3 regions of the Gracilibacillus marinus genome follow, and region 3 is predicted to be linked to each of the others. Evidence: predicted binding sites of a transcription regulator. Region 3 holds the regulator's gene; each other region holds the start of a gene.

Region 1 (4,280 bases), on a different contig from region 3:
TTCTTAAAATACGTTAAAACAATACATTGTAAATAATTATTGGAGGCGATGGGAATGAAACATAAAAAAATGAAAAACCCTAATTTTTTTAGTTTTGTTATTTTAACATTCAAAGTTATGTTTCAATAATACTATTCCTTTTTACGCACAAAAAGAAACATCGAAATACCCTAATTAGTTCGAGAATCGCTAATGATAAAACCTGATTTCATCTACTTTTTTGCAGATGAAATCAGGTTTTCTTTCACATATTCTCTTATCCTTTTGCGACTACGATGTCCCCATTTTCAAAACGAATGCTTATTGCCTCAACAGCATCTTCTTCAAGAATCAGATCTGTAATTCCATCTTCTATTTTGTCTTGGATCACACGACGAAGTGGACGTGCACCAAAACGTGGATCATACCCCTTTTCTGCAAGGAATGCTTTTGCATCTTCTGTAATACTAATTGTTAATCCTTCTTCTTTCAACTGATCTTCTAACTCCATCAGCATTAGATCAACAATTTGTACTATATTTTCTTTTGTTAGCTCATTAAATGGAATAATCGCATCAAATCGATTTAAGAATTCTGGTTTAAAGTAACCACTCAAATTCTCCAATGTGGAGACTGCTTCATTGTTCTCGTTCGTAAATCCAACTGTAATCTGTTTCACACCTGTACCTGCATTACTTGTCATAATAATAACAGTATCTTTAAAGCTAACTGTTCTTCCATGACTATCTGTTAAATGCCCATCTTCCATAATTTGTAGGAACATATTCTGTACATCTGGGTGTGCTTTCTCTATTTCATCTAATAATAGTATACTATATGGATTTCGGCGGACTTTTTCTGTTAATTGTCCTGCTTCTTCATGGCCTACATATCCTGGTGGTGAACCGATAATTTTGGATACAGCGTGTCTTTCCATGTATTCACTCATATCTAGACGAATCATTGCTTCTCTTGTTCCAAACAACTCTTCCGCTAGAGCTTTGGTTAATTCTGTTTTACCTACACCTGTTGGACCTACAAAAAGAAATGATCCGATTGGTCGATTTTTTGCTTTTAAGCCTGCACTCTTTCTTCTTACTGCTTTTGCTACTTTTTCGACTGCCACTTGCTGGCCAATCACTTTTTTCTCTAAGCTTTGGCTTAGATTTTTCATCTTCGCTCTTTCATCTGATTGCATTTTGCGAACAGGAATGCCTGTTTTTTCTTCCATAATTAATTGGATATCTTCTATTGTTACTTCAGCCTTTGGTGTTTCTTTGGCTTCAGCTAATTTCTTCTCAAGCTTAATTTCTTCGTGTCTTAAATTTGCCGCTCGCTCATAATCTTCTTTTTCTGCTGCTTCCATTTTCTCTTTATTAATTTCGTCTAATCGCTTCTGTAGCATATCGCTATCTGTTTCCGATACTTCTAGATTCAACCTTGCACCAGCTTCATCCATTAAATCAATTGCTTTGTCTGGTAAAAATCTATCTTGGATATAACGTTTAGACAAATTCACGCACGCTTCTATTACAGTATCTGGATATGTCACTTGATGATATTTCTCATATCTCTCTTTTAATCCTTTTAGTATTAAAATTGCTTCATCTAGTGTTGGTTCTTTTACCATAATAGGTTGGAATCTTCTCTCTAATGCAGCATCTTTTTCTATTTTGCGATATTCTCTTAATGTGGTTGCACCAATTAATTGTAATTCTCCTCTTGCAAGTGCCGGCTTAAGAATATTACCTGCATCCATTTGTGAACCTTCTGCTGTTCCTGCACCTACGAGTAAATGAATTTCATCAACAAATACAATCACATTTTGACGTTCTTGTAATTCTTGAACAAGTTGCTTCATTCTTTCTTCAAATTGCCCTCTAACACCTGTATTTGCTACTAATGATGCAACATCTAATAAATAGATTTCTTTGTTCATTAATTTTGTCGGAACATTTCCTTCTGTAATTTTTAATGCTAAGCCTTCTGCAATAGCTGTTTTACCTACACCTGGTTCTCCAATTAGGACAGGATTGTTTTTGTTACGTCTGTTTAGTGTCTCAATCACTCGCTTCACTTCGACATCACGGCCGATTACAGGATCAATTAACCCCGCTCTTGCTGCATCTGTTAGATTCTTGCCTAATTGGTCTAACAAACCATTTTTACCTTTACGATTTTTTGTATATGTTTTTGCATGTGGTTGATTGCTTGAATGATTAAATGAATCAAAAAACGCATCAGACTCATGCTCTCCAAAGAAGTTTGTTGGTTGTTTCATTTCATTTTTAATGTCTTGAAAACATGTATCACATACATGTAACGTTTTTTGGTGTTCATTAAATCGAAGGCTAACATTGATTGTTGCTTGACGTGTTCCACATTGTTGACATTTCATATATTATTCCTCCTTCAATTTGTACTGGTCAATTTGACTTTGACTATCTTTGACCTTATGTTTTTATTATACTCTGACCTTTTTTGACTTTCAATACTTATGCTCAAAATTTTTTTGTATGAAAAAAACCAAGCAACAGATTGTGCTTGGTTTCATTTGAATCGATAAGATAAGCTGCACTTATTTATATTACAACACTAAAAGGAATGAACAAGATAATAATAGCAACAAGAATGGACCATAATAATTCTCTCATGAAAAAAATCCCCCTAAGGTTTTTTATTGCAGTGTATCACATGATCTTGTTTCCACACACATCTTCCTGACAAACTTTACATATATTTAACATGGGCAATTTCTTCCACACGAATTTTTATTATGATATGATAAAGATACTAAGACAAAAGGGAGATGAATTTTTTATGACAACTATTTCTTTTCTCCATAACAAAAAGACTATAACAATGACCATTGAGAAAATGGTACTCTATAAACAAGCAAAATTAATTGAAGCAACAGATCGTAAAGGTCAATATTATATCGCACTTTTTTACAAAAATGATTTTATTAATATCAAAAGAGTCACAGATATTAAGCGTAACTCCTTCTTATACTATGCACTTACAGAAGGGAATAGTTATTCATCTACACATCCTCTTACAAAAGTTTTTCTTTCACAACAGACCAATTTGCGTAGCTCTTCATCTAAACAAATGTTCCAACATCTTAAAGATAAATACAACGAAACAGAAACTCTCTTTATACTCACATTATTTAATAATTTTTATGAACCTAAACTACTTCATGATCTATGTAAAAAAACATTTTACCACTATCGTAGAAATGGACAATTATATAAATCCTACAAGGTACTCATCAGTATATTACAAGCAGATCCATCGCATTCCTTTGCTTCAGATATGATTCAACATTTAGATTTCCAAAAGTATCAAAATAAATATACACATTATGAACAACATCTTGATGAATTAAATGATCCCCTCTATATCGAGGCCAGAGCCTGGAATAACGATAACAAAAAAGTCGTCACATACATGACAAAGTTATTCCATGATGAAGGACGTCTATTTGATGAACTTGCCTTACAATACCAACTCATCCAGGCGAATAGCTCTCCTATTAATCGAAATACATTTGACCTTATTGATGTTTTATTACAAAACATCACAACAAAACAGATTGCTGTTGAATTTTGGCAATCCTTATTAGATAACAACATCTTCCATGAGGCAATCATCGCTAAACTATATGATTATCATGCTTATTCCAATGTATTCCTAGCCTATATGGAACACCCATCCCTAGCTAACCAAGCAATATTAGATACCATATTGCCTAAGCTAGACACAAATGTGTTACTTGTTGAAAAGGACAAAGTATTTCCTTTCTTAATTCAACATTATGGTAATAACAAAGAGCAGTTAACTAAATGGACTGAACATATTACATGGAAATTATTAAAAAGTTGTACATTAGACGAATTGCTAGATCTGACATCATCCATTGAGCTAAAACTGCCGATTGTTCAGCAATTAAAAGATATGCAAACAATGGAAAATAATCCTGATCAACAATACCAGCTTGGTGAGAAATACTATAATTTGAAGCAATACGACAAAGCTATTCCATGCTTTGAATGGGAAATGGAGCTATATCCAGATAACATAGCAGCAATTCAATATTTGGAGAAATGTTATCTAGCATTAAATGACCAAACGAACGCTAAAAATTACCAAGATATATTAGTAAGCATTGGGACACGTTAATCATTAACTTGTCTCAATGCTTCGCCATAATGTCATTGTCGCATAGGTTAAATACGGCTCCCAATCTTTTGAGAATGTAACCATTTGTTCTATTGTAGGCTTCTTCTCTAGCTGCA
Region 2 (4,280 bases), on a different contig from region 3:
GCTATCTGGTCATTCTATGGGTAATTTGCTGCTCGCTGCAATGACTTCTGTTACTGGAGATTTTTATACAGGAATTAAAGAAATCTCTCGTGTGTTAAATGTGAAAGGAAACATTTATCCTATTGCAAATCAAAATATGTTTTTGCATGCAGAGTATGAAGATGGCACGATTATGTCAGGTGAATCAAATATTCCTAAAGTAGGGAAGAAAATCAAACGTGTATTTCTTCAACCAAATCCTGTCTTGCCATTGCCTGAAGCAGTGGATGCTATCTTGTCTGCAGATATTGTAGTCGTGTCACCAGGTAGTCTTTATACAAGTATTTTGCCTAATTTGATTGTCCCCCAAATCGGGCAAGCATTAAAAGATACACATGCAAATGTGATTTATGTATGTAATGTGATGACGCAAATTGGAGAAACCAATGGATATACAGCGAGTGATCATGTGCAAGCAATTTTGGATCATGTTGGAGCTGGTTGTATTCATTCCGTCGTCGTACACAATAAAGAAATTGATCCGGACATGAAACTGGTCTATGCGGAAGAATTGGCAGCACCAGTAGTATACGACTTCGACCGATTAAGAAATTTAGGTGTGAAGATTATTGAAGAAGATATTGTAAAAGTGAAGAATAACTCATTAAGACATGATACGGAGAAAATAGCAAATCTCCTTGTTTCATTGTTATAAAAGTGAATAAGGGGGGAGAAAGTTGTCTTTTGCTTCAGAGATAAAAAAGGAACTAACGACAATTGCAAACAATGCCTGTTGCAATAAGTCAGAATTGGCTGCTTTGATTCGAATGAACGGCGCAGTATCTTTTTCGCGTCTACATTACTCTCTAGACGTACAGACAGAAAATGCCGCAATAGCAAGACGAATTTATACATTAATCAAAAGTCTTTATACGCATCCTGTAGAATTACTTGTACGAAAGAAAATGAAATTAAAGAAAAATAATGTCTATATTGTTCGCATGAATGAAGGTGTGAAAGAAATGCTTGTTGATATGGGATTGTTAATTGAACCATATCAATTTGTTCGAACAATATCCGATGAATATAAAAAGAAAGAATGCTGTCGACGTGCGTATTTGCGAGGAGCATTCTTAGCAGGTGGATCTGTGAATAATCCAGAGACGTCTTCTTATCATTTGGAAATTTATAATTTTTACGAAGAACATAATCAAGCATTATGTGATTTATTGAATGACTATCACTTACATGCGCGAATTTTGGAAAGAAAAAAAGGATTTATTGCATATATTAAAGAAGCAGAAAAAATAACAGAATTTCTTAACTATATTGGAGCACATCAAGCATTATTCAAATTTGAAGATGTAAGAATTGTTCGAGATATGCGTAATTCTGTAAATCGCCTGGTGAATTGTGAGACAGCGAATTTAAATAAAACAATTGGTGCTGCATTTAGACAAGTGGAAAATATTCGATTTATTAAACGTACAGTAGGATTAGATGCATTACCTGATAAATTAAAGGAAATTGCTATTTTACGTATGGAGCACCAAGATGTCTCTTTGAAAGAACTAGGAGAAATGGTGTCAGGAAGCAAAATTAGCAAATCAGGTATTAACCATCGATTAAAGAAAATTGACCAATTTGCGGATCAATTAAGAAGTGAGCATGTGCCTAAATGATACGTAATTTTGAAATGGTAATTTCCGTACATGCCTTGACTAATCCACTTAGATAAGTGTAGCTCAGAGAAACCTACGGAAAGGAACACGAACAAGCCGTAACGTATACATGCACATATAAAAGCTCAAAATAAATAAATAGAATTATCCTTTAAATACACAAAAAATCCAAACGATTCGGTAATAGCTTTCGAATCGTTTGGATTTTTTTAGGCTAAAGAAATCTGTTATTTCAATCTCTTTATAATTTTGATTTTAACGCGCACGGAGGGATTTGAACCCCCGACACATGGTACCGGAAACCATTGCTCTATCCCCTGAGCTACGAGCGCATGTAACATGATGGATGAAACAGACATGTATTAGTATATCGAAAGGAGAGTGTTATTTCAATAAAAATATCATCTATTATACCACCTTCACATAAATTATGAAGAGTAAATCGTTTAAATATGATAAAATAGGGGTAGGATGTACGTAGAGTATACTAAAAGGCACTACATAAAATAAGAAGTTTGAACAAAACATATCGTTTGACCTTTTTTGACCAATAAGTTATGATGTGTATAGAAAAGAAAATTAATGATAAAAGAAAGATTTTTAAGGAGGAATTTTCTTATGAATTTAATCCCTACAGTTATTGAACAAACAAACCGTGGTGAACGTGCATACGATATTTATTCACGTCTATTAAAAGACCGTATTATCATGTTAGGTAGTGCTATTGATGACAATGTAGCGAATAGTATTGTTGCACAATTATTATTCTTAGCAGCTGAAGATCCTGACAAAGATATTTCACTGTATATCAACTCTCCTGGTGGATCGATTACAGCGGGTATGGCTATTTATGACACAATGCAATTTATTAAACCAAACGTTTCTACAATTTGTATAGGTATGGCTGCATCAATGGGAGCATTTTTACTTGCTGCTGGAGAACCAGGTAAACGATTTGCATTACCAAATAGTGAAGTAATGATTCACCAACCATTAGGTGGTACACAAGGTCAAGCGTCAGATATTCAAATTCATGCAAATCGAATCATTGAAATGCGCAAAAAATTAAATGAAATTCTTGCAGAACGTACTGGTCAACCTATGGAAATTATCGAAAAAGACACAGACAGAGATAATTTCATGACAGCAGAACGTGCAAAAGAGTACGGATTAATCGATAAAGTGATGGAGAAGAAACCTGAAGATTTGAATTAATATAATAAAAAGAAGATTACAAGCATCAAGATATGCTGTAATCTTCTTTTTTGATTTATCAATCATTGTTGATCATTTTCTACAAACTCGATTAAATCACGCAATGCATCCTCGTCATCTGGACCGTCTGCAATGAGTTTAATTTCTGTACCATTTGCTAATGCTAAACTCATTAATCCCATAATGCTCTTCGCATTGATTCGCTTTGTACCTTTTTCAATAAATATTTCTGAAGCATAATTATTTGCCTTCTGTACAAAAATAGCAGCAGGACGTGCTTGTAAACCAGGTTGAACACCAATAATTACATCTTTTTCTATCACTTTCATCTAACCCCTTTCTGTAAGCGTTATCATTTAATACTACTATACCATTTGTCATATTATTACTACAACTTAAAAATCGTGAACAATATGTTAACAAAAACAGAGCGGTATTTTCTATAGGAAAATGATTGACAGAAATATAAAACCATGATAAATTAAAACAAAGTAAACAACTTGGAATTAAAGGGATTAAAAATAGATAGCTAAATTCAATCATTATTAGTGCATCATTTATTGGAAAGGACGAAAAAATCATGAATGAAAAAATACCATTAATCGATATAAGAAGCTTTTTAGCCATTACTAGTTTTGCAGGAATCATTTTGTTACTTGTGCTGTAATAAAAGAATATTCAACAACGAAACACAAGACAAATCATTTTAATCAAATAACATTTTGTTCAATATTTCACATAATAGTCAAATTTCTAGCTTCCATAACATGAAAAAATAGGATATAGTAAGAATATATCCTATTTTACTATTTATACAACAAAAAAGTATAAAAACTCTCAGATTGGATTTATACTAACACAACATAATTGTGCGATATATCCAGATTCATTTACATAGGATAATTAAAAATGGCGTAGAATGACAAAGGGGTGGTTAGAATGGCTAGTAAAAAAACGAAATTAAGAAAAGTGGTTGTAATTGGTACTGGATTTGTTGGAACGAGTTATGCATATGCTTTATTAAATCAAGGTGTTGTGAATGAGTTAGTTCTGATTGATTTAGATAAAGATAAAGCAGAAGGGGAAGCTCGCGATTTAAATCACGGAATGGCATTCGGAAACCCTATGAGAATAAAAGCAGGAGATTATGAAGAATGTCATAATGCAGATCTTGTTGTAATTACAGCAGGTGCGAATCAAAAACCAGGTGAAACACGTTTAGATTTAGTTTCTAAAAATGCGAGAATCTTTAAAGGCATTGTAGAAAAAGTGATGGCAGTGGATTTTCAAGGCATTTTCTTAGTTGCGACAAACCCTGTGGACATCTTAACACAATTAACAAGAGAGATTTCTGGCTTACCTAAGGAACGTGTAATTGGATCTGGGACGATTTTAGATACTGCA
Region 3 (4,280 bases):
CCTATTCATACAACGACAAGAGCTTATACAAAAGGATTAATCGAATTGCGTCGATCCACAGATGTTTTTCGTTTAGGAACAATGGAAGAAGTTGATAAATATGTCTCACTTATTAATGCGGAGGAAATGAAAGAATCAGATTTGATTATAGGTTATTCACTTGTCTCACCGACAACAGGAGATACGTATTATGTATTTGTAAATGCAGATCAAAAGGAGAGGACATTTACAATAGAAAATGATTTAACAAAAGGATCAGTACTTGTTGACAATATTACTGCTGGGATTACACCAATAAAAAATCCAGCAGGTGTATCCATAACGAGTAACACAGTAAATGTAGCTCCACTTTCTGCAGCTGTGATTCATGTTGCAAATAGTAAGCAAAGTAGTGAATCCCCAATAAATGAGAATGAAGAAAATACAGGGAATGACTTGGTAAATGAAGAGATATCGGAGAATATTGGGGAAAATAAACCAAATCAAGAAGAGAATCAATTACCCAATACAACGACAACGATGTTTCGCTTTATACTGATAGGAGCGGTTTTGTTAATAAGTGCATTAGGTATTTTTATAATAAATAGACGACGAATGTATTAAAGAAAAAGAGTATTGGCGATTTATGCTAATACTCTTTTTTTAAATGCAAGAGGAATGATGTGTAGAATATAAGTGGCACCCATATCATACTGCAAAGTAGAGCGGGTACATGAGGATGACATATCCACAAGGCTATCCACACGAATTATAGTTCGTGTGGATAACTAACAGGGACTATTTTCTCAATTTAAAAAGAGTATAGAATGTATCGGTGCGACGCATATAATTGTTAATAGGACAAGGTCTATATTTGATAGCAGTGTAATGTTATTAGTAGTTCTATTATTGAGCGGAGAGTCCTTATATAAGTATAATTTTAGAATATTGAAAAAGTTATTAACATGAACTATAGTTCGTGTGGATAACTTTTTAGATGTATATTCAGTAGCTATTTATCAAGGGAGGGAAGGGGGAAAATGTACTGTACTCAATAAAAATAAATAACTTTATCTAATATGCAATATAATGTATGTAGAATGGGTATACATTAGATATAGAAAGAGGAGGAATAGTAGTGTTACAGTCATTTTTTGATACGGATTTTATCGATTCGATGATAAAACTTGTTATTGCATTAACATTATCTGGATTAATCGGATTGGAAAGAGAGTTAAATCGGCACTTTGCAGGGTTACGCACACATATACTAGTTGGTGTAAGTGCATGTTTAATGATGCTCTTATCTGTAAATGGTTTTACATATTTTATGGAGAATTATGATAATGTTCGATTTGATCCTGCAAGAATTCCTTCATATGTTATATCTGGCGTTGGTTTTTTAGGTGCTGGAACTATTTTAATAAGTGGAAGAACCATACGTGGGCTGACGACAGCAGCATCGATCTGGTCTGTTGCAGGGTTAGGACTAGTCATAGGTATTGGCATGTATAAAGAGGCGATATTTACGACAATAATCATATTAATAAGCCTAGTTCTATTGAACAAAGTAGAGAAAATAATTAATAGTAAACAACACAATATCTCGTTTGAAATCAATTTAGCAAAAGAGAACAATCCAGGAGACTTTCTCGCGCAACTACAATCATTCCCAATGGAAATTAGAGAGTATGATGTGATTAGCAATGAGGATGGGCGAAAGAAAATCAAAATGTATGTGGAAGTAAAGCAACGAAAAAAACAACTTAACTTACATGAATGGTTACTGAATCAACAAGGTGTAGAAAAAATAAAAATGAAATTTAAATAATGTTTGTAAATAAATGAAAAAGGTAATAATAGTCAAGAACAATATTGTTGCAACAATTGAGTAATCATATATAATAATAATATAGTCAAAGTCAGAAGGGGGAGGGGAAATTGCGGAATATTTCAGATATTATTGAACAATATTTGAAAGAAGTGATGCAGCGTAACCAAGCCAGAATTATTGAAATAAAGCGAAGTGAAATTGCAGATCGTTTTGAGTGTGTACCTTCTCAAATCAATTATGTAATTAATACTAGGTTTACATTAGAAAAGGGATATCTTGTAGAAAGTAAACGTGGCGGTGGCGGTTATATTCGAATTAGTCGAGTGACGAATCAAGACAAGGCCAAATTAATCGATGAGATTATTAGCATGATCCAGCCAAAAGTATCTCAACAAAAAGCTTGGAACATATTAGAACGATTGCTAGAGGAGAAATTGATTACAACAAGAGAAGCGAAATTAATGGTCGCTGCATTAGATAGAGATACATTATCATTTCCGTTACCATTAAGGGATGAAGTACGGACAAGAATCATGTCAGCAATGTTACATGCCTTAAAATACCATTTGTAGGGGGTGTAGTACAATGGAATGTCAAGAATGCAAAGAGAATCCAGCAACACTTCATTTTGCGCAAGTGATTAATGGAGAAAAAAATGAGATTCATGTCTGTCATAAGTGCGCAAAAGAAAAAGGTTATTTAATGCATGATGATGAATCCTATTCGTTACATCATTTACTGTCAGGGTTATTTCAATTTGACCATAATAAACTCAATCAAACTACAAAACAACCATCCTCGGACCTGAAACAATGTGATAAATGTGGGATGACATATGAGGAATTTGCAAGAATCGGTAAGTTTGGATGTACTAATTGTTATCATACATTTAAAGAACATTTGAACCCTATTTTTAGAAGAGTGCATAGTGGCAACACTGTGCATGATGGCAAAATTCCAAAACGAATAGGAAAGGACATTTCTAATCGTAAGCAAGTGAAGCAATTAAAGTGGAAGTTACAACAATTGATACAAGACGAGGCTTTTGAAGAGGCGGCTAAGATTCGTGATCAAATTAAAGAAAAGGAAAGAAACCTTCACCAAAATGGAGAGGGGGAAGTGTAATGGGTTTAGAACAATTCATTAATGAAGCAATAAGTCCATGGCTTAAAGAAGATGGTCCTGATAGTGATATTGTGATGAGTAGCCGAATACGATTGGCTCGTAATTTTGAACATTCTCCTTTTCCATTAATCGCAAATGAGGAGCATTTGGAAGGTATTCTATATTTCTTAGAAAAAGAGTATAATCAAAAAACTTTTTCTCAATATGAGCAATTGGAATTTGTCAAAATGGCAGATTTGAAGCAAATTGAAAAGCAAGTATTGGTAGAAAAGCATTTGATTAGCCCACACTTAGCTGACAAGTCCACATTTGGTGCAGCACTTATATCAAAAAATGAGCAAGTGTCCATCATGATTAATGAAGAAGACCATATTCGAATGCAATTATATTTTCCAGGATTTCAGTTAGATAGAGCACTAGAAGAAGCGTTTAAAATAGATGATTGGTTAGAAGAAAAGATTGATTATGCCTATGATGAAGAGCGAGGGTATTTAACAAGTTGTCCTACAAATGTAGGAACAGGATTACGTGCTTCTGTAATGATGCACTTGCCAGCATTAGCAATCACGAGGAAATTGAACCGTATGATTCCAGCAATTAATCAACTTGGCTTAGTCGTTCGAGGGATATATGGAGAAGGTAGCGAAGCATTAGGGAATCTTTTTCAGATTTCTAATCAAGTGACATTAGGTAGATCAGAAGTGGATATTATTGAAGACTTAACTAGTGTAGTAGAGAAATTAATTGAACAAGAACGGTATGCGAGAACATTACTGAAACAACAATCAGAATTAGAATTAGAAGATCGTATATTTAGGTCATATGGTGTGTTAAAGCATAGTCGTATTATCGAGTCAAAAGAAACAGCGAAATGTTTATCTGATGTAAGATTAGGTATCGACTTAGGGTATATTTGTACCATTCCAAAATCTATTTTAAATGAATTAATGGTTTTAACCCAACCAGCATTTTTACAACAATACGCAAAAAGAACATTAACACCACATGAGCGAGATGTTTTTCGTGCGTCATTGATTAGAGAACGATTCACTTTGGAGCAAAGGGAGGAATAGTAAAATGATGTTTGGACGATTTACAGAACGCGCGCAAAAGGTATTGGCATTATCGCAAGAAGAAGCGGTGCGATTAGGACATAACAATATCGGAACAGAACATATATTATTAGGTTTAGTAAGTGAAGGAGAAGGAATTGCAGCAAAGGCATTGCATGCAATTGGTTTAGGTGCTGAGAAGATTAGAGAAGAAGTAGAACAATTAATTGGCAAAGGAAACCAAGTATCACAGACGATTCACTATACACCACGAGCAAAAAAAGTCATTG

The links. Region 3 encodes CtsR, which represses protease genes until heat stress. Its sites were predicted from a motif close to ATGGTCAATAAAGGTCAAACA; they were not measured.
Region 1: the regulator CtsR is predicted to act here: its motif matches at 2,448-2,468, upstream of ACFOZ1_RS13720 (ATP-dependent Clp protease ATP-binding subunit).
Region 2: the regulator CtsR is predicted to act here: its motif matches at 2,192-2,212, upstream of clpP (ATP-dependent Clp endopeptidase proteolytic subunit ClpP).

The regions. Positions count from the first base shown of each region.
Region 1 covers NZ_JBHSDV010000005.1:28,189-32,468, forward strand. The annotation lists gene ACFOZ1_RS13720 (ATP-dependent Clp protease ATP-binding subunit) at 257-2,377, opposite strand; gene ACFOZ1_RS13725 (hypothetical protein) at 2,800-4,164, shown strand; gene ACFOZ1_RS13730 (DNA-3-methyladenine glycosylase family protein) at 4,168-4,280, opposite strand, start outside.
Region 2 covers NZ_JBHSDV010000001.1:1,033,185-1,037,464, forward strand. The annotation lists gene ACFOZ1_RS04550 (gluconeogenesis factor YvcK family protein) at 1-694, shown strand, start outside; gene whiA (DNA-binding protein WhiA) at 717-1,661, shown strand; tRNA gene ACFOZ1_RS04560 (tRNA-Arg) at 1,921-1,993, opposite strand; gene clpP (ATP-dependent Clp endopeptidase proteolytic subunit ClpP) at 2,280-2,876, shown strand; gene ACFOZ1_RS04570 (HPr family phosphocarrier protein) at 2,939-3,199, opposite strand; gene ACFOZ1_RS04575 (L-lactate dehydrogenase) at 3,816-4,280, shown strand, end outside.
Region 3 covers NZ_JBHSDV010000007.1:5,622-9,901, forward strand. The annotation lists gene ACFOZ1_RS15510 (pullulanase) at 1-603, shown strand, start outside; gene ACFOZ1_RS15515 (MgtC/SapB family protein) at 1,157-1,810, shown strand; gene ACFOZ1_RS15520 (CtsR family transcriptional regulator) at 1,921-2,385, shown strand; gene ACFOZ1_RS15525 (UvrB/UvrC motif-containing protein) at 2,399-2,938, shown strand; gene ACFOZ1_RS15530 (protein arginine kinase) at 2,938-4,011, shown strand; gene clpC (ATP-dependent protease ATP-binding subunit ClpC) at 4,016-4,280, shown strand, end outside.